One region of the Pantoea sp. Ae19-2 genome, then DNA from elsewhere that is predicted to be linked to it. Evidence: predicted binding sites of a transcription regulator. Region 1 holds the regulator's gene; the other holds the start of a gene.
What was found. The regulator LexA, encoded in region 1, represses DNA repair genes until DNA is damaged. The targets are predictions, from matches to a motif close to TNCTGTATGTACATACAGNA.
Positions count from the first base shown of each region.

Region 1 (10,507 bases):
GCTCAGGGCGCGGAGCAGATCATCGCCTCTTTGGCTGAGGAAGCCCATTTTGTCCTCAGAAATAGCGTGATCGAAGCGCATGGCTTATGTGAGAACTGTGCTGAAGTTGAGGCGTGTGAACAGCATGAACATTGTGATCACGATCATCATACTGAAGGGAAAAAGCGCGGTAAGCGGGGCTAGTTTGCACATCCTTGTGCGGTGGCCGGCATGAGCGTACCGACCCGGGTAGGAGCGTCCCTGAAAAGCGTGATTACCAGCGGTAATCTTTGTTAGAACCTTCCCAGGCCGTTACTTCCTTCTCCGCTTCTTCTTTTGCGTAGCCGTAACGTTCCTGGATTTTACCGACCAGCTGATCGCGTTTACCTTCAATGACTTGCATGTCATCATCGGTCAGCTTGCCCCATTTCTCTTTCATTTTTCCTTTGAACTGTTTCCAGTTACCACTCGCTTCGTCTTTATTCATTGCAGACCTCCACGTTATCCTTCGGTTTCGCATTATCTTGCAGTTAAGCAAAATCACGATATAAAGCGCTGGTCATCAGCGCCATTCAAAGTTAATTGTAGTAGGTAATCTCAGGATTGCCGGAAAAAATGAAAATATTATGTATCCTGCGTCATAATTCCGGCTGAGCGGTCAGGCATTGAACCAGGTGCCATTACGCCAGTGCTTACGCCAGACCAGCCACAAGGATAAGCCGCGCAGGGCCAGGAAAACGGCGATAGCCAGCCACAAACCATGGTTGCCCAGCCAAGGCAGTGTCGTGAGCGTCAGGAAGTAACCCAGCGCAGCCACTGCCATGCTGTTACGCATTTCTCTGCCCCGCGTTGCGCCAATAAACATGCCATCCAGTAGATAGCACCAGACGCCGATCAGCGGTAACACCATCTGCCAAATCAGAAAACTATCGGCCGCCTCTTGCAGTGCACGAATAGAAGTCAGCAAAGTCACGATCTGATAGCCAAAAAAAGCATAGGCCAGCGAGAAAAACAGCGCCACTAACAGGGCCTGGCGACAGGCAGACAACCATACCTGCTGCAGTCGGCTACCGTCTTTTGCCCCGTGTGCTTCGCCAGCAAAGGCCTCGACGGCATAGGCAAAGCCGTCCAGGGCATAAGCGGTAAAAGTGATAAACATCAGAAGGATAGCATTTACCGCTACCACATCCGGGCCAATACGGGCACCCAGTACGGTCAGCGAGGCAAAGCAGAGCTGCAAGAGCAATGAGCGCAGTAAGATATCGCGGTTAAGGCGAAGAAGGCGGTGAATATCGCCACGCCAGCTGCGGGCGAGCATATCAAACCTGATACCACGGAGCCTTAATACGCGCCACACCATTGCCATACCGACCAGCAACGTCGCGTATTCTGCCAGCGCGGTGGCGGTGGCAGCACCGGCCACGCCCCAGTGCAGGCCCAGAACCAACCAAAGATCTAACAGGATATTGATGACATTCCCCACCACCAGCAGGATGACGGGTGCCCGGGCATACTGAACGCCCAGCAGCCAGCCCAGGATTACCAGGTTAGCCAGCGTTGCGGGCGCGCTGAGCCAGCGAATATGAATAAACAGGGCAGCCTGTTCCAGCACCGACGGATCCCCACCGACAAAGCGGGTCGCCAATGCGGTGACGGGATAGCGGAGGAAGATAAACAGGATGCCGACCACCAGGGCGATGATCAGTGGCTGTGTCAGCGCACGCGCCAGCGCGGTCTTATCGCCCGCACCGAATGCCTGTGCCGTTAAGCCCGTAGTGCTCATGCGTAGAAAAAGCAGCAACATGAAGACAAAGCTGGTGACGGTCGTGCCTACGGCGACGCCGCCCAGATAGATCGGACTGTCGAGATGGCCAATAACGGCCGTATCGACCAAGCCGAGCAAAGGAACCGTAATATTTGACAGGATCATGGGCAGCGCTAACCGCCACAGTTTTTTATCGGTAGCCGTCAGAAAGCGCATTCGTGAATCCGTGCGATGAACCGCCGGGGTTTCAGGTCAACCCACAGCGGAAAAGTAAGGACAAGCAGGGGAATAGTAAGATTGACGAAAGCCGACAATCTTAACCGGTTTTACAGCCACTCACCGTTACGCACAATGCCCACGGCCAGACCTTCAACGGTCAGTGACTGGGCACGGGTGTCAACAACGATAGGCTCGAAATCATTGTTTTCAGGTAAGAGATGCACCACAGAACCCTGCTTTTTCCAGCGTTTTACCGTGACTTCGTCATCGATGCGCGCCACCACAACCTGACCATTGCGCACGTCCTGCGTTTTGTGTACGGCCAGCAGATCGCCATCCATGATGCCGATGTCTTTCATTGACATACCGCTTACGCGCAGCAGGAAATCCGCTGAAGGCTTGAACATGTCGGGATCCACTTTGTAATGCGTTTCAATGTGTTCCTGGGCCAGTAATGGCTCACCGGCGGCAACACGACCGATCAGCGGCAGGCCCTCTGATGGCTCTTCTTCCATTAACAAACGGATACCGCGGGACGCACCAGAGACAATTTCAATCACGCCTTTACGCGCCAGTGCTTTCAGGTGTTCTTCGGCCGCATTGGGCGAACGAAAACCGAGTTGTGCAGCAATTTCTGCACGCGTTGGCGGCATGCCTGTTTGATTAATGTGGTCGCGAATCAAGTCGTAGACCTGTTGCTGCCTGCTGGTTAATGCTTTCATCCCGCCCCCTGGTTGTTTATACAGTCGCTGTGAGTATATACAGGTATTGGTGAAATGGAAACCAAAACTCAGGTCAAAATCAGTTATTTGAGCCGAGATGGAACGCTTATCGCAAATGCGACCAAAGCAGCGTTCCCCAGACAAAAAGGGCCAGTAATATTGCGATAAAAACGGCAGCGGATCCCATGTCTTTTGCCCGCCCGGCAAGCGGATGACGCTCTTGGCCTGTGCGGTCTACCACGGCTTCTATCGCGCTGTTCAGGACTTCGACAATAATCACCAGCACGACAGAACCAATCATCAGGATGCGCGAAACAGTATCGACATCCAGCCAGCAGGCCAGGATAATCGCCACCACTGCGGCAACCGCTTCCTGACGAAAAGCGGCTTCGTGCTGCCAGGCAGCACGCAGACCTTGCCATGAATAGCCGGCCGCTTTCACAATACGGTTAAGGCCGGTGGCATTATTTGTCATAATAAAGGAACTCTTTTCAAAGGATTGACGTCAATATTGGGCAGCGCACAATTGTCGCTGTCACAGATTTTTGCTGCGCTTTCTGATAAGCTTGCGCCGCTTTGCTAACAAGAGGCTTCATATTGTCTATGTCAGGTTGGCGTATACTTTTTTATAAATTACTGAATTTACCCCTTTCGTTTCTGGTAAAGAGTAAGGCCATTCCGGCCGATCCCGTATCCGAACATGGGCTGGATCCTACCCGGCCTATTATGTATGTCCTGCCTTATGATTCAAAGGCCGATCTCCTCACTTTGCGTGCGCAGTGCATCCGGCACGATCTGCCCGATCCGCTCTCACCACTGGAGATTGACGGGGCCCTGTTGCCGCGCCATGTCTTTATTCACGACGGTCCGCGCGTGTTCCCCTATTTCGTGCCCAGCGTCGAGTCGGTAAAAATCTTCCACGAATATCTTGATCTGCACCGCAGTAATCCTGAGCTTGATATTCAGATGTTACCGGTTTCAGTTATGTTTGGTCGTGCACCTGGCCGGGAAGTGCAGGGTGAAGACAATCCACCGCATTTGCGCTTGCTTAACGGCGTACAAAAATTCTTTGCCGTGCTCTGGCATGGACGTGACAGTTTTGTGCGCTTCTCACCGACCGTCTCTCTGCGTCGTATGGCGACTGAGCACGGCACGGATAAATCCATCGCCCAGAAACTGGCCCGGGTTGCCCGTATCCACTTTGCCCGTCAGCGTCTGGCGGCTGTTGGCCCGCGCCTTCCCGCGCGCCAGGATTTGTTCAACCGCCTGCTGCAATCGAAGGCGATTGAAAAAGCGGTAGAAGACGAAGCACGCAGTAAAAAGATTTCCCATGAGAAAGCGCAGCAGAACGCCATCGAGATGATGGAAGAGATTGCCGCCAACTTCTCCTATGAAGCCATTCGCGTGACGGACCGGGTAATGGGCTGGCTCTGGAGCCGCCTCTATCAGGGTATCAATGTGAACGGCGGTGAGCGCGTGCGTCAGTTGGCGCAGGACGGACACGAGATCGTTTATGTGCCCTGCCACCGCAGCCACATGGATTACCTGCTGCTGTCTTACGTGCTGTATCACCAGGGGCTGGTACCGCCGCACATCGCCGCCGGTATTAACCTGAATTTCTGGCCTGCCGGGCCGATTTTCCGCCGTCTGGGTGCCTTCTTTATTCGCCGTACCTTTAAGGGCAACAAGCTCTACTCCACCGTTTTCCGCGAATATCTGGGCGAGCTTTTTACCCGCGGCTATTCCGTCGAGTACTTCGTTGAAGGCGGCCGTTCACGTACTGGCCGACTGCTGGATCCTAAAACCGGGACGTTATCCATGACGCTGCAGGCCATGTTGCGCGGCGGTACGCGCCCTATCACGTTAGTGCCTATTTACATCGGCTATGAACACGTCATGGAAGTGGGAACCTACGCGAAAGAACTGCGCGGTGCCGTTAAAGAGAAAGAAGGCTTTATGCAGATGGTGCGCGGCTTGCGCAAGCTGCGTAACCTCGGCCAGGGATACGTGAATTTTGGTGAGCCGCTGCCGCTGATAAATTATCTGAACAAGCGCGTTCCTGAATGGCGGGATTCTATCGATCCCATTGAAGCCCAACGCCCGGGTTGGTTAACCCCAACGGCGAATGATATCGCGGCCACCATCATGGTGCGAATCAATGAAGCCGGCGCGGCGAATGCCATGAACCTGTGCGTGACCGCCCTGCTTGCTTCACGTCAGCGCTCACTAACTCGCGAGCAGCTGATTGAGCAACTGGAGTGCTACACCCAGTTGCTGCGCAATGTGCCCTACTCACCGGATGCAACATTGCCAGACATGTCCGCCGAAGCCTTGCTGGACCATGCCCTTAGCATGAACAAGTTCGAGAGTGAGAAAGACAGTATTGGTGACATCATTATTCTGCCGCGCGAGCAGGCCGTGCTGATGACCTACTACCGTAATAACATTCATCATATGCTGGTAATGCCAGCGCTGATTGCGGCGATTGTGCAGCAGCACCGTAATCTGAGCGAAGCCGAACTGCTGCGTCAGGTCAGTCTGATTTACCCCATGCTGAAGAGCGAACTGTTCCTGCGCTGGAGCAATGACCAACTGCCGCAGTTGCTCACTGATTTGTGCCAGGAACTGACGCGTCAGGGGCTGATTACCATTGAAGCGGGCCTGCTGTCGTTCAATACCGCGCGTTACCGTACGCTTCAGCTGCTGGCCGCAGGTGTACGTGAGACGCTGCAGCGCTACGCCATTACTTTCTCCATCCTGAGTGCCAAGCCCACCATCAACCGTGGCACGCTGGAAAAAGAGAGCCGTACCCTGGCGCAGCGTCTGAGCGTGTTGCACGGCATCAACGCGCCGGAGTTCTTTGATAAAGCGGTGTTCTCCTCACTGGTGCTCACACTGCGTGATGAAGGCTATATCAGCGACAGTGGCGATGCAGACGTGGCGCAGACGCTGGCGACCTGGCATATCCTGGCTGAGCTGGTTACCAGCGATGTACGCATGACCATTGAGAGCGCTGTCGCGCACGATTAACGAGTCAGCGACAACGAAAAAGGCGACCATTGAGGTCGCCTTTTTTATCCGCGTGCTGGCATGGCGCAACTACCCGCTTTGACCCACTTTCCAATCCACAAGCTGGCTGTGATGTCCTGTCAATGGCGTTTAAAGAAGCTGTGAAAACGGCGGCGTATTCATCAGCACGCCCAGAAACAGAACCAGTCCTACGTAGTTGTTGTTCAGAAAAGCGCGGAAACAGGCCTGGCGATCGCGCTCTGCGATCAGCTTTTGCTGATAAACAAACAGCCCGCCAGCCAGCAATAGTGTCCAGTAAAACGCCCCGTTCAGATCCAGAATCATCCCTACCCACGCCATGAGTACCAGCGTCGCCAACTGCAGCAAACCAATAATGAATTTGTCGTAGCGGCCAAACAGTATCGCCGTTGATTTAACGCCAATCTTCAGGTCATCATCGCGATCGACCATGGCATATTGCGTGTCATAAACCACCGTCCAGCAAATGTTAGCCAGAAATACCAGCCAGCAGACAAGAGGTAAGGACTCACTAACTGCCGACCATGCCATGGGAATCGCCCAGCCAAACGCCGCGCCAAGCACCACCTGCGGCAAATGCGTATAGCGCTTCATAAACGGATAGACCCAGGCCAGTGCCAGGCCCACGACCGAGAGCATGATGGTCATCAGGTTCATGCTCAGCACCAGGGCAAAGGCAATCAGTCCTAACACCACAAATAAGTATTTGGCCTCTTTCGCGGTGACGGCACCGCTTGCCAGCGGCCGGTGCTTCGTGCGCTCGACATGACCATCGACCTTGCGATCGGCATAATCATTGATGACACAGCCTGCGGCGCGCATAACAAATACCCCGGCGACAAACACCGCCAGTATGTGTAGGGGCGGAACAGCCATCTTTGCCAACCACAGCGCCCACAATGTTGGCCACAGCAGCAGCAGAGCGCCAATCGGCTTATCAATGCGCATCAGGCGGCTGTAAGCCTGCCATTTCGTCATGTTTTGTGTGTTCTGCACAGGTCAAACCCTTAACCTTGATCACGATAGAGCGGCGAAGCCGGTAAAAACAGTTCCGTTAACAGCAGCGGTTTCCCTGACAGTCGCAGGCGCGAGCGGCGTCCCCAGAGCGCATCAACGCGGCCAGGTTCAATGAAATCGCGGGTCAGCGTTGAGGACGAGAACAGGTAACGCCCCAGCGGGCGCGTACCGAGTTGCTGTAACATCGCTTCCGGGCCGTTGAGGGTACTTTCTGGCACCAGCGTGCGCCCTGCCAGCCAAGGTTCCTCATCCCCGTAGAGAATGACTTCTCGCAGCCAGAAACGCTGCTCGGCAGGGAGTAATGCCCCTTCATCGCCGAGTTCATCGGCGGAGATAAAGCCCTCACGTACAGGTTCCACCCTGACCTTCTGGCAATGCTGTTCAAAACGTCGCGTCATGGAATCCTCTTCCATTAGCCAGTCACGAAGCGGTTGCGTCAATGCGGCATCGTCCAGCGCTAGCCAGTTAAGTGAACGTAACGAACGGAGCGGGTCTTGCGTCATGGCACTTTCCCCTAAAAATTTTCAGAGAGGTAGTTTAGCGCAGAGCGATACGAGGAACACCCGTCCTGAATGCTGAGAACGTGATTACTCGCGTTTAAGCCGGTTACTGTTTGCCAGCCACAGCGTGATCACCAGCAGCAGGATGGCCGCAGAGTAGCACAGCGTATCAAAGGGATTTTTATGGTCGACGATGATCAGCCTGATGATGGCCGTAATCCCGATATAGACAAAATAGCGCAAGGGAAAATGGTAGCCCGACTGAAAGTACTTCACGATGAGTGCAATGAACTCAAAGTAGAGAAAATAAATCACAATGCCCTCAATTAGCAGGTAGGAGGACGCCTGCTCACCGGTGCTAAACAGCACATTGGCCAGATGTACCGTCTCCTTGCCCAAAAATACCATCAAAATGAAGGCCAGGATCAACAGCCCCGCGTTCAGCACCCACTGCATCAGGCGCGCAATCTTCTGTGCTGCAGGATTTTTATCACTCATGTCACGCCTCGAGAATCGAATGGAGTTCGGTTAGCGTTATCATGCTTTAGTGTGACCTAAATCACAATATAGCCGTCAGGCTTACCGCATCCGCTGCCCTCTCCGACACAACGTTGAGACGTGCCGTGTTCCCTGTCAGGCAGGGTGAATTCCGTCTCCCAAAGGCGGAATGACACAGCTGTACAGGCCGGTTTTTTATTGCTGTGTTGCTGCGGCTCACATCGGCCCGTTACGGCGGCTGATTTTCGCCGTGCCGCGGGTTGTTAAGCCTGTCATCCATTTTTCATATCCGCAGACTACATTGGCTCGGCTTTTGCGAACGACGGCGTCAGACAATGCTTTTACCGGCGTCTCTGGATGAAGGCGTTTAATGCCCTGAGCTGGCGCGTGGCTTCTGTCCTCTGGCAGTGAGCAGAGTCAGGTGGCCGCAAAAAACGCGATGCAGTACGCGAGACGTCACCAGAAAGCAGACGGCTCGCAATAAGTTAGTGTGCGCACACTATCAAAATAGATCCTGCGCAGGCGGTAATGAGACGTGAAATCAAAGCCTGTCACCGCGTCAGATAACCTCACAGTGATCCCTGAGGGCTCAGACGCGCAAATTCAGCGGCGCAGCAAGGAGAAAACATGAAAACGATTTTGGTGATTTTGGACGGCCTGAGTCACTACGTTGCTCAACATGCTATGGGTTACCTGCATGCGGAATGCGCCCAGGACAGAGGGCATTATTACAGCCTGACCTGCGAGCTACCCTCGCTGTCACGTCCGCTGTATGAATGTATTCTGACCGGCGTTGCGCCGGTGCAGAGTGGCATCATTCATAACGACGTTAACCGTATGAGCCGCGAACGCAGTGTGTTTCACTATGCGCGCGATGCCGGACTGACCACCGCCGCCGCCGCTTACCACTGGATAAGCGAGCTGTATAACCGCACCCCTTTCGTCCCGGCACGCGATCGCCACACTGAGGCCCCGACCCTGCCTGTTCAGTTTGGTCATTTTTACGTCGATGACAGCTATCCAGACTCGCACCTGTTTGAAGATGCCGAGAGTCTTCGGTTACGTTACAACCCGGATTTCCTGCTGATTCATCCGATGAATATCGATCATGCCGGACATCAGCATGGCCTGTCTTCTGCGCAGTACCGTAACCGCGCGCGCATGGCGGATGGCTATCTGTCGCAGTGGATGCCCGGCTGGCTGGCAGAAGGCTATCAGGTCGTCGTCACGGCCGACCACGGGATGAACGACGACCGGTCGCACGGTGGCATGCTGCCAGAAGAAACGACCGTTCCGCTGTTTGTGTTTGGCGAGGGATTCTCGCTAAGGCCCGGCCTGGCGCCTCAACAAACCGAGCTTTGTGGCACCCTGTGTTCACTGCTTGATGTGCTCCATGATAAGCCAGTCCATCATGCCCTGCTGGCGGGCTCAGCATACTGAAGCTGGCGCCCTTCCCCGTGCGGCGGAAGGGTTAAGAACATGAACGTCTTAAACCCGCTCCTGTGCTGACCTGCCAGGGTCAGCAACCGGGTATCACCCGCAGCCCTCTCCGGCCAGCCCCGCGCCCACTAAACGTTTCTGCCGGTGCGATGCGCTACCGCTGACCGTCCAATCGGCCTGAAAAGGCTCGCCCGGTAAACGAAGCGGTGCGCGCAGGCTGGATTTGTCCATGCAGATCGCCAGAGTAGTCTACATTTAGAGATGTCGACGTTGCGCAGGTTGTTTAAAACACTGAAAAAAATTGCACAGCGTCCGGCAATCACGTGATCAGATTGCGTTCTCCATCAGGCTGGCAATCTGAACCGCCTGAAGCCTGATGGTTAAGGAGCCACTATACGTGTTAACCCTGCTTAACTTACTCTCTGCCGTTGCGCTTCTGGTATGGGGTACGCACATTACCCGCTCCGGAATTATGCGCGTATACGGTGCCGATTTGCGCCGGGTGCTCAGCCGCAGTGTAGAAAAGAAACCCATGGCGTTCCTGGCCGGCATTGGCGTGACCATGCTGGTACAAAGCAGCAATGCCACCACGCTGCTGGTGACCTCATTTGTGGCCCAAAACCTGGTGAGCCTGACACCAGCATTGGTGGTGATATTGGGTGCTGACGTGGGGACAGCCATTATGGCGCGCGTCCTGACGTTTGATCTCTCCTGGCTTTCACCACTGTTTATCTTTTTTGGCGTAGTGTTTTTCATCAGCCGCAAACAAACCCGCGCAGGACAGCTTGGACGTACCAGCATTGGTCTGGGGCTTATCCTGCTGGCGCTGCAGTTGATTGTCGAAGCCGCCAGGCCAATCACCCAGGCCTCGGGCGTACAGGTGCTGTTTTCCAGCTTAACGGGTGATGTGATGCTGGATGCCTTGATCGGCGCGGTCTTTGCGATTATCAGCTACTCAAGCCTGGCAGCGGTGCTGATTACGGCCACCCTGACGGCAACGGGCGTGATCGCCTTTAAGGTGGCGTTGTGCCTGGTGATTGGCGCTAACCTCGGCAGTGGTTTACTGGCCGTCATCAACGGCAGTGGCTCCAACGCGGCGGGTAAACGCGTCGCGATGGGCAGCCTGCTGTTTAAGCTGATTGGCTGCGTATTGATTCTGCCCTTTGTCGATCCGGTTGCGGTATGGCTGGACAAGCTGCCGGTGAACGACGAAGAGCTGGTGATCTTCTTTCACGTTTTCTACAACCTGATTCGCTGCGTGGTGATGGTGCCGTTCGCCGATGCCATGGCGCGTCTGTGTTGCCGACTGATTGCTGACG
Region 1 is NZ_JBCHWE010000001.1:3,638,005-3,648,511, forward strand. It holds gene zur (zinc uptake transcriptional repressor Zur) at 1-183, shown strand, start outside; gene AAIE03_RS16735 (CsbD family protein) at 254-466, opposite strand; gene dinF (MATE family efflux transporter DinF) at 638-1,960, opposite strand; gene lexA (transcriptional repressor LexA) at 2,071-2,685, opposite strand; gene AAIE03_RS16750 (diacylglycerol kinase) at 2,792-3,160, opposite strand; gene plsB (glycerol-3-phosphate 1-O-acyltransferase PlsB) at 3,289-5,715, shown strand; gene ubiA (4-hydroxybenzoate octaprenyltransferase) at 5,845-6,729, opposite strand; gene ubiC (chorismate lyase) at 6,741-7,253, opposite strand; gene psiE (phosphate-starvation-inducible protein PsiE) at 7,338-7,748, opposite strand; gene AAIE03_RS16775 (alkaline phosphatase family protein) at 8,376-9,188, shown strand; gene AAIE03_RS16780 (hypothetical protein) at 9,282-9,419, opposite strand; gene AAIE03_RS16785 (Na/Pi cotransporter family protein) at 9,586-10,507, shown strand, end outside.

Region 2 (10,507 bases), 730 kb from region 1:
CCGCATGTACGCGTTGGGCGGTAATCCCGAAGCCGCCAGACTTTCGGGTATTCGTACCACGCGTTATCGCGTACTGGCCTATGTTATCGCCTCATTGTTAGCGGGGCTGGGCGGTATTCTGCTGGCCTCACGCATTGGATCGTCGCAGGTGAATGCGGGCGGCGGTTATCTGATGGATGCCGTCGCTGCGGCCTGGATCGGCTTATCCCTTGCCGGTTCAGGTAAACCGAATGCGCTGGGTACGCTACTTGGTGCCGTTATTCTTGGCGTGCTGCAAAACGGTCTGGTGATGTTATCCGTGCCCTATTACGCCATGGACATTATTAAAGGGCTGGTGCTGGCTTTAGCACTGGCTATCACGTACGTTCAGCGCCGCTGAGGCGCGTTCCCCTTACTGGAGTTAAGAATAATGAAAAAGATAACACTCTCGCTGCTGGCATTAAGCCTGCTAAACGCCAGCGCAGCGTTTGCCGACACCGTTACGCCCGTTCCTGCCGCTATCGCTAACCATGAAGGGCCGATCCGTATTGCGGTTATCCGTAACCTTGGCTCAGACGACAACACCACGCAGTTTGTTGCGGGGGCGATTCAACAAGGCCGCCAGTTGGGCTTTAAAGTCAGTACGTTTCTCAGCAACGGCGACGATGCGCGCTTTCAGGATTTCGTGAATCAGGCCATCAGCCAGAAATACGACGGTATTGTTCTGTCACATGGCAAAGCGCCATACGCCAGCGCGCTGGTAAAACGCATTGCGGACGCTGGTATTAAAGTCTCGGTATTTGATACACCGGTGGATACTCCGATTCCGGGCGTTACGGTGACAGCTCAGGATGATGCTTCTCTGGCTCAACTGTCTCTGGGACAGTTAATCAAAGATTTCAACGGTAAAGCCAACATCGTTAAATTATGGGTAGCGGGTTTCCCACCGATGGAACGTCGTCAGGTGGTTTATGAAAAACTGCTGAAAGAGAACCCGGGCATTCATCAACTTGAGTCGATTGGCGCGGTATCAACGGATGTTCAGGGCGACACCGCCAATAAAGTGGGCGCTATTCTGGCGAAATACCCCAAAGGCAAGATCGATGCCATCTGGGGCGCGTGGGATGCGTTCAGCCAGGGCGCTTATAAAGCGCTGCAGGAGAATGGCCGTACAGAGATCAAACTGTACAGCATTGATGTCTCCAATCAGGATTTGCAGCTGATGCGTCAGAAAGGCAGCCCGTGGGTACAGACCGTCGCGGTCGATCCTAAAACCATCGGAGCCGTAAATATGCGCCTGGTGGCGAACAAGATTGCCGGTGAAACCACCCCAGCGACGTATGAATTCAAAGCCGCGTCGATTTCTCAGCAGGCGCTCAACAGCCATCCAGGTGCGGTGAACGTGGCGTCGCTGAACAAGATTATTCCAGGCTGGGGCAGTAATGAGGATTTCGTCCAGCCGTGGTTTGCGACGCTGGAAGCGAAATATAAGAAGTAGGTGTTCGTCGCCGAACAGGGGTGGTTAAGGCTTGCCGCCTGAGCGGCGTCCAGTCACAAAGCGCCGAGAAGGTTTCGCTCGCCAGGCGGCAGGCAGTTTCAGCTCGCCCCGTGCGGGCGACCGACAAGGGGCCGCCAGTCGCCGCGGCCCCTTGACCCCGGGCTCCCGGCTTTACAGCCTGAGCGGCGTCCAGTCATAAAGCTCCGGGAAGGTTTCGCTCGCCAGGCGGCAGGCAGTTTCAGCTCGCCCCATGCGGGCGACCGACAAGGGGCCGCCAGTCACCGCGGCCCCTTGACCCCGGGCTCCCGTCCTGCCCACCCGCCGCTGCGCGGTCCCTTCGCTGCTTCAGGATTTCTGCCGGACCGCCAGGACGCGCCATCCCTGGCGCGGCCTGACTTTCGCCGACGTCCTGTCGGCTCATCCGGAAATCCTGCATCCGCTCAGCGAGTGGGAAGGCCGGCCCACTCCACCGCTTTGATACCTGTGCCAAAACTACTTTCCGCGTCGCTTCAGATGCCAGAAAAGCATCACAGCTTATTGCTGTTCATTTTTTCATTTTCGTCAGGCCTTCCTGTCTTCAGTTCTGATTGCGCATGTTAATAACAGGCAAAGCAGGCCTTTGGGAAAAATACACGCCCTCACAGGCGAGGGTTTGCTTGAGGCATCCGCCGCGCTGAGGAGAGAACGAAGGCCAGGACGGCGCGGCACGGAAGCCGCGACGAGGACGGCTGCGCCAGGGACGGCGCATCCGGACGGTCCGTCAGGCCGCAGTGAATGACGAAGGAACAGCGGCGGCTGCCGGACGCCGGGATTGTTAAGGGGCTGGCGCAAGCCCCTTAACCCGACCGCCTGCATGGACAGGCTGAAACTCCCCACCGCCTGGCGGGCGGAACATTCTCGGAGCAAAACCGTGGACTTATCACCTGGCAGGCCCCAGGCAAAGCCGCACAAAAAAAAGAACAAAATCCCACAGGCGGGGGTTTTCCTGAGGCATCCGCCGCGCTGAGGAGAGAGCGAAGGCCAGGACGGCGCGGCAGGGACGCCGCGACGAGGACGGCTGCGCCAGGGAGGGCGCATCCGGACGGTCCGTCAGGCCGCAGCAAACGACGAAGGAACAGCGGCGGCTGCCGGACGCCGGGATTGTTAAGGGGCTGGCGCGAGCCCCTTAACCCGACCGCCTGCACGGGCAGGCTGAAACTCCCTGCCGCCTGGCGGGCGGAACATACTCAGAGCAAACCCCATCCCCGCCAACGGCGGAACTCCCCCTATATGCCCAGCAACAGCTGCCGCTCCAGCTGCGGATCCACCAGCGTCACATGCAATCCCACCAGCCGCACACCGCGACCCGCCCGGCGCTCATCCCAGGTTTTACGCGCCACGGCAATCATGTCTTCTTTATTTAGCACCGGCCAGACATGCTCCTGAGTCGTCTGCTGGAAATCACTGAACTTCAGCTTCACGCCCTGGCGCGCAATATGCTTATCGGGGCGAATCTGCGTCAGGCGCCGATCAAGCTCGGCATAGAGGTAATCAATGATTTCCAGGCAGCGCTCCCAGCTGTCGATATCGTCAGCCAGCGTACGCTCAACGCCTAATGATTTCCGTTCGCGTTCCACCACCACACCGCGTTCATCAATACCGTGGCTGCGCTCCCATAATATCCGGCCAAACTTACCAAAACGTTTTAGCAGCAGTGCCAAATCGGCATTTTGCACGTCGGCGCAGGTGTGCAGGCCCATCTCTTCCAACTTTTTTGCCGAGACTTTCCCCACGCCGGGGATTTTTGCCAAGGGTAATGCCAGCAAAAAGTCAGACATCTGCGCAGGCGTGATGACGTACTGACCATCCGGCTTATTTAAATCGGAGGCGATCTTGGCAAGGAACTTGATCGGTGCGATGCCCGCCGAGGCGGTAAGCTGCGTTTCGCGAAAAATAGTGGCGCGGATCTCCTGGGCGATCAACGTGGCAGAGCCCTGGCAGTGCGTGCTGTCGGTAACGTCCAGATAGGCTTCATCCAGCGACAGCGGCTCAATAAGGGAGGTAAAACGGGAAAAGATGGCGCGAATCTGGCTGGAGGCTTCTTTATAGACTTCATAGCGCCCGGGCAATAAACGCAGATGGGGGCAAAGCTTTAATGCCATACCGGTCGGCATCGCACTGCGCACGCCATATTTACGTGCCGGATAGTTAGCGGTACTGATCACGCCGCGGCGATCGCGGCTGCCGCCAATGGCCATGGGAATATCACGTAATGAAGGGTCATCACGCATTTCCACTGCAGCAAAAAAGCAGTCCATATCGACATGAATGATCTTACGCATCGCCCCTCCAGTACTGGATAAGTATACAGTCAGAAGAGACTTGTGCAATATTTCTTGCAGTTGCTAACAAACTTTACAAATTTTCAGCGCTATTCCATCAAAGAAATGGACATTTTGCTCTGCGCTGTATTGCTAAAAAAACACACAATGTTTAATGTTGCGCTGCGGTAGCGGAAAGTTCCGATAATGCAAACAGAGGCGCACTTACCGCGCCATTGTTCTTCTTCACTTCAAGGTATACACAGCATGGGCAAAATCGCACTTCTGTTTGCGATGATTTTACTGCCAGCCCTCAGCATGGCAATGACTCCTGAGCCGGTTCAGCAACTGGCCCCGGTCAGTAAAGAATTAAAGAAACAGCTAATCGGTACACCGGTTTATATTCAGATCTTTAAGGAAGAGCGTACGCTTGAGCTATACGGCAAAATTGGTAATGAGTACCGTTTGCTGGATACCTACCGCATCTGCAACTTTTCTGGCGGCCTTGGCCCTAAACGTCGTGAAGGCGATTTTAAAAGCCCGGAAGGTTTTTACAGCGTAAAAATGAATCAACTGAAGCCAGACAGCCGTTTTTACCGCGCGATTAATATTGGCTTTCCCAACCAATATGACCGCGATCAGGGCTACAGCGGTAACTACCTGATGATTCATGGCGACTGCAAGTCTATCGGCTGCTATGCCATGACCAATGCTTACATGGATCAGATTTTCACTTATGTGAACGCCGCATTACGCAATGGCCAGCAGGAAGTGAATATTGCCATTTATCCGTTTCGCATGACGGAGAGCAATATGCAGCGTCATCGCTATTCCACCTATGCGGATTTCTGGAAGCAGCTTCAGCCCGGCTATGCCTACTTTGCGCAATATCATCAGCCGCCAACGGTGAATGTTGCCAGCGGCAGATATGTGATGAACAGCAGCCCGGTCATCACACAACCCGAAGCGGCCTCACAGTCGTTCCTGGCGCTCTCCAAGGTAAAATAAAGCCCATTCGCCTGGCACGATCCGGTGCCAGGTTTCATTCCCCGTTAACGGCTGTGTCGCAATGACAGTGACCACATCGTTCGCGCCGGTATGTTTCTGGAAATCAATTTCCACATCCTGATCAAGTAGCTGCGCCCGGCCAAAAGGGGCTCGGCGGGTAATCCAGAACAGATTGGTCGAGCAGAACGCCATTAAGTAGCGACCATCCGACAGCAGCATGTTAAACACGCCCTTCTGCCGCAGTTCGCCCGCCAGTTCGCCGATATAGCGAAAGACCGCAGGCCAGTTACCTGGCGTACGCGGATAGCGCGTGGCCAGCTTGTGCAGGATCCAGCAGAATGCCTTTTCACTGTCGGTTTCACCAACCGGACGAAAGGTTCCGGTCTCCAGTTGCCTGTAGCCTTTAAGCTGCCCGTTGTGCGCATAGGTCCAGTTTCGCCCCCACAGTTCCCGCGTAAACGGATGGGTGTTTTCCAGAGAGACCGGCCCACGGTTCGCCTGGCGAATATGCGCCACGACGGAATGGGACTTGATCGGGTATTCCTGCACCAGACGCGCAATGGGGGAATTAAAACTCGGCAAGGGATCTTTAAAGGTGCGGCAACCTTTATCTTCGTAAAACGTAATACCCCAGCCGTCTTTATGCGGCCCTGTTCCGCCGCCGCGCTGCACTAATCCGGTAAAACTGAAACAAATATCGGTGGGAACATTGGCGCTCATCCCGAGCAATTCGCACATAGCAACCGCCTTATGTCAAAACGCCTCCTGCCGCTCAGGAGGCCAGTCGTGCTGTTACCTGACCATCTCTTTTTCAATCAGCAGCATCAGGATATGAATCACTTTAATATGGATCTCCTGAATGCGATCGGCATAGCCAAAATGCGGCACACGGATTTCAATGTCCGCGCTGCCAGCCATCTTGCCGCCATCTTTACCCGTCAGAGTGATCACTTTCATCCCCTGCGCACGCGCAGCCTCAACGGCCTTGATGATGTTGGCCGAGTTTCCTGACGTCGAGATCCCGAGCAGCACGTCGCCTGAACGCCCTACCGCTTCAACGTAACGGGAAAAGACGTGGTCATAGCCGAAGTCATTGCTCACGCAGGAAAGGTGGCTAACGTCTGAAATGGCAATAGCCGGATATCCAGGACGATTTTCACGGTAGCGGCCCGTGAGTTCTTCAGCAAAGTGCATCGCATCACAGTGAGAACCACCGTTGCCGCAGGAAAGCACTTTGCCGCCCGCTTTGAAGCTGTCAGCCAACATCACCGCCGCCCGTTGGATGGTGTGAATGTTCGCGTCGTCACTCAGAAAGTGATTCAACGTCTCTGCCGCTTCATTGAGCTCTGAACGAATAATGTCCTGATACATAGACTTGTCCTTTGTAGGGGAGGTTAATCGCAGCAAGTTTAACGGAATGGTTGACCTGCGCAAAGCACCACAGGGTCAGATAGCCGTGTGCTCGCCGTTTTTTTCACGTTCGTTATTTTCATTACGGGCGCTGTTTCGCTGATTTTGTGAGTCAGGTTGTAATTGCGATGTAAACAAATTGATAAATGCCAGCAGGTGATTTAAACCTCTCCTTATAACAGGTCAGACCTCTTACTACTTAACGGAGCACTTCATTATGATGGTTGTCTCGATTCTTGCGACAGTGGTGCTAATTGGCGCCCTGTTTTATCACCGCATCTCTCTGTCACTCAGTAGCGCAATCCTGCTGCTGTGGACCGCTGCGATGGCGGTGGCCCACCTGTGGACGCCGTGGCTGCTGTTGCCGCTGGCGATCATCCTGCTGCCTCTGAACCTGACCAGCCTGCGCCGCAAACTGTTTTCCAAACCGGTGCTGCAGCGCTTTCAGCAGGTCATGCCGCCGATGTCTCGTACGGAAAAAGAGGCGATTGACGCGGGCACAACCTGGTGGGAAGGCGATCTGTTTCAGGGCAAACCTGACTGGCAGAAACTGCACAACTACCCGCAACCGCGCCTGACGCCGGAAGAACAGGCCTTTATTGATGGCCCGGTGGAAGAAGCCTGCCGCATGGCGAATGATTTCCAGATCACCCATGAACTGGCGGATATGCCGCCAGAGTTGTGGGCCTATCTGAAAGAGCACCGCTTCTTCGCCATGATCATTAAAAAAGAGTACGGCGGACTGGCATTCTCCGCCTATGCCCAGGCACGCGTGTTGCAAAAACTGTCGGGCGTATCGGGTATTCTGGCGATTACCGTGGGGGTGCCTAACTCACTGGGTCCGGGCGAACTGCTGCAACATTACGGAACGGAAAAACAGAAAGATCACTATTTACCGCGTCTGGCGCGGGGCGATGAGATTCCCTGTTTCGCCCTTACCAGCCCGGAAGCCGGTTCCGATGCCGGGGCAATCCCCGATACCGGCGTCGTTTGCATGGGCGAATGGCAGGGCCAGCAGGTGCTGGGCATGCGACTGACCTGGAACAAGCGCTATATCACGTTAGCCCCAATCGCCACCGTACTGGGTCTGGCCTTTAAGCTTTCCGACCCCGAGCATCTGCTGGGCGAGAAAGAGGAACTGGGCATTACCTGTGCCCTGATCCCAACCAGCACGCCGGGCGTGGAAATCGGTCATCGCCACTTCCCGCTCAACGTACCGTTCCAGAATGGTCCAACCCGTGGGAAAGACATTTTTGTCCCCATTGATTTCATCATTGGCGGCCCGGAAATGGCCGGTCAGGGCTGGCGGATGCTGGTGGAATGTCTGTCCGTCGGCCGTGGCATCACGCTGCCGTCAAACTCAACCGGTAGCCTGAAAACGGTGGCACTGGCGACCGGCGCCTATGCGCACATCCGTCGTCAGTTCAAGCTGTCTATCGGTAAAATGGAAGGTATTGAAGAGCCGCTGGCGCGCATCGCAGGTAATGCCTATGTAATGGACGCGGCCGCTACGCTAATCACCACCGGGATTATGCAGGGTGAAAAACCCGCGGTGCTGTCAGCCATCGTCAAATATCACTGTACCCATCGCGCTCAACAGTCAATCATCGATGCGATGGATATCGCGGGTGGTAAGGGCATCATGCTGGGTGACAGCAACTTCCTGGCGCGTGCCTATCAGGGTGCGCCCATCGCTATCACCGTGGAAGGCGCGAACATTCTGACCCGCAGCATGATTATCTTTGGTCAGGGGGCAATTCGTTGCCATCCTTATGTCCTGCAGGAAATGGCCGCCGCCGCCAGCAACGATGTTGCCGCCTTCGATAAGGCGCTGTTTAGCCATATTGGTCACGTTGGCAGCAACGCGATGCGCAGCCTGTGGCTAGGCCTGCTGGGCGGTCGAACCAGCGCCGCGCCAACCCGCGATGTAACGCGTCGCTATTATCAGCACATGAACCGCATTAGTGCCAACCTGGCCTTGCTGTCAGACGTCTCTATGGCGGTCTTAGGCGGCAGCCTGAAACGTCGCGAACGGATGTCTGCTCGCCTGGGTGATGTGCTGAGTCAGCTCTACCTGGCGTCTGCCACTCTGAAACGCTATGACGATGAAGGACGCCACGAAGCCGATTTACCGCTGGTGCACTGGGGCGTGCAGGATGCACTGAATAAAGCAGAGAAAGCCATGGACGATCTGCTGAGTAACTTCCCGAACCGCCTGGTGGCTGGCGTTATTCGACTGATGGTGTTTGCCGGTGGTCAGCACTGCCCTGCACCGTCCGATCGTCTTGATCACAAACTGGCAAAAATGCTGCAGGTGCCTTCAGCGACGCGCTCGCGCCTGGGCCGCGGTCAGTATCTTGCGCCGAGCCAGCATAATCCTGCTGGTCAGTTAGAGCAGGCATTGCAGGACGTGATGGCGGCGGAAGTGATTCACGACCGCCTGTGCAAGCAGCATAAAAAACACTTCTCATTCACCCGACTGGATGCGCTGGCTAAACAGGCGTTGGAACAGGGCTGGATTGACGACAAAGAAGCTGAAGTGCTGAAACGCGCCGAGCAGAGCCGTCTGCGTTCCATTAACGTGGATGAGTTTGAGGCTGATGCGCTGGCCGTGCCGGCAAAGCAGGATGTCTCAAAACCCGCCCGCCCCAGTGAGGCGGCATAAACAATCAGGCCGACATCATGTCGGCCTTTTTTTATCCTGCCTGACGAATGCGGGCAATCAATGCCTCGACATCGTCCACGTGCCCGGCGGCCAGAATCAGGGTGCGGCCTAAGGTAATCGCATTGCGAATACAATCGGTGCGCATTTCATCATCCCGAATCAGCTTCATGTCCGCCACGTGCGACATGCCCACCGTTCGACGGATCAACTCCGTTCCACAAAAGCCAATGGTGTCCGCCCAGACTTTACGCAGAAACGCCTGTGCATAACCCGGATACGCCATGGCCACATCCTGGGTGTGACTTTCTGCCAGCGCCAGGAAGCGCGTCGCAAAGGTATTCCAGACATCACGCACGTCGCTAAGGCGCTGCTCACGGGCATCAACGGCTTCGCGGGGAGGCAACAGGCCCGGTAAACCACAGTAGTTGATCAGCAGGTTACCCAGCGCGGTGCCCACGTCAAAGCCGATGGGTCCAAAATAACCAAACTCGGCATCAATCGCTTTCAAGCTGCCGTCAGCCACAAAAATCGAGCCGCTGTGGATATCCCCATGCAGTAACGCCTCGGCATGGCTGAAGAAAACGTGCTTGAGCCCGGCCACAGCAATACGCAACGCGTCGTCAGTGCGAAGGGATGCGACCAGCGGCTCCAGCGCGTCAGGATAGCTGTTGCGCTCGTGGTCAGTGTAGGGATCGTTAAAGAACAGATCTTCGGTGATCTCGCACAGCTCAGGGTTGATAAAGCGCGCCACCTCGGCTTTCTTGTGATGCGGGTGCAGAATAAAGTCTGAGGTGTGAAACAGCGTCTGCGCCAGATATTCTCCGAGCTGACGCGGCGCTTCAGGGTAGTAGGCGCCTTTCACCAGCTCACTGCGCCAGATGCGGTGGCTGGAAAGATCTTCCATCACCATCACCGCCAGATCCGCATCGTAATGCGTAACCTTAACCGTGTGCTGGGGGCAATATTTGTAGTGCTCAACCAGCGTTTGCGCTTCGATACGCGCACGATCCAGGGTTAACGGCCACGATTCGCCGACGCAGCGAACATAGGGCAGCGCCTGTTTGACTACCACGCGGCTTTTACCCAGGTTGTCGTAAATTTTAAAGACCAGATTGAGGTTACCATCGCCAATCTCTTCCGCGCTGCTTAGAACAGAAGGATCATCCATGCCGCCAAACGTTTTGGCATATTCCACAGCATCGGCTGCAGTGAACGTACGGTATTGCGACATTGACCTTTCCTCATCAACAAACGCCGGTGCAAGCCGGACCTGATTAATCTTTCGTAATAAGCCGTTCAGACGTCTATACATCCGTTAAGCATGTTGGCACAATATCCGCTATTAACGCAACATGGATTTCACCAACAATGCAGACATTCCAAACTACCAGCTTACAGGTTCGTAACAACCAGCTCTGGATACTGGATCAGCAGGCCCTGCCCCAGCAAAAGAACTGGCTGCCTGCCCATTCGGTCGCGCAGTTGGTTGAACATATTCATGCGCTGCGGGTGCGCGGTGCGCCGTTAATTGGCCTGTCTGCATCCCTGCTGCTGGCACTGCTGGCGGAACAGGGTGAAACGCGCGAGCAGCTGGCACAGTCGCTGGAAATATTGCGGGCCGCCCGCCCGACCGCGGTCAACCTGATG
Region 2 is NZ_JBCHWE010000001.1:2,907,028-2,917,534, forward strand. It holds gene AAIE03_RS13505 (ABC transporter permease) at 1-379, shown strand, start outside; gene AAIE03_RS13510 (sugar ABC transporter substrate-binding protein) at 410-1,477, shown strand; gene dinB (DNA polymerase IV) at 2,743-3,798, opposite strand; gene dpaA (peptidoglycan meso-diaminopimelic acid protein amidase) at 4,045-4,785, shown strand; gene AAIE03_RS13525 (class II glutamine amidotransferase) at 4,750-5,523, opposite strand; gene lpcA (D-sedoheptulose 7-phosphate isomerase) at 5,578-6,156, opposite strand; gene fadE (acyl-CoA dehydrogenase FadE) at 6,413-8,860, shown strand; gene mtnK (S-methyl-5-thioribose kinase) at 8,892-10,091, opposite strand; gene mtnA (S-methyl-5-thioribose-1-phosphate isomerase) at 10,229-10,507, shown strand, end outside.
Region 2: a site for LexA is predicted at 3,810-3,829, ahead of dinB (DNA polymerase IV). Genes of this name have one in related genera too.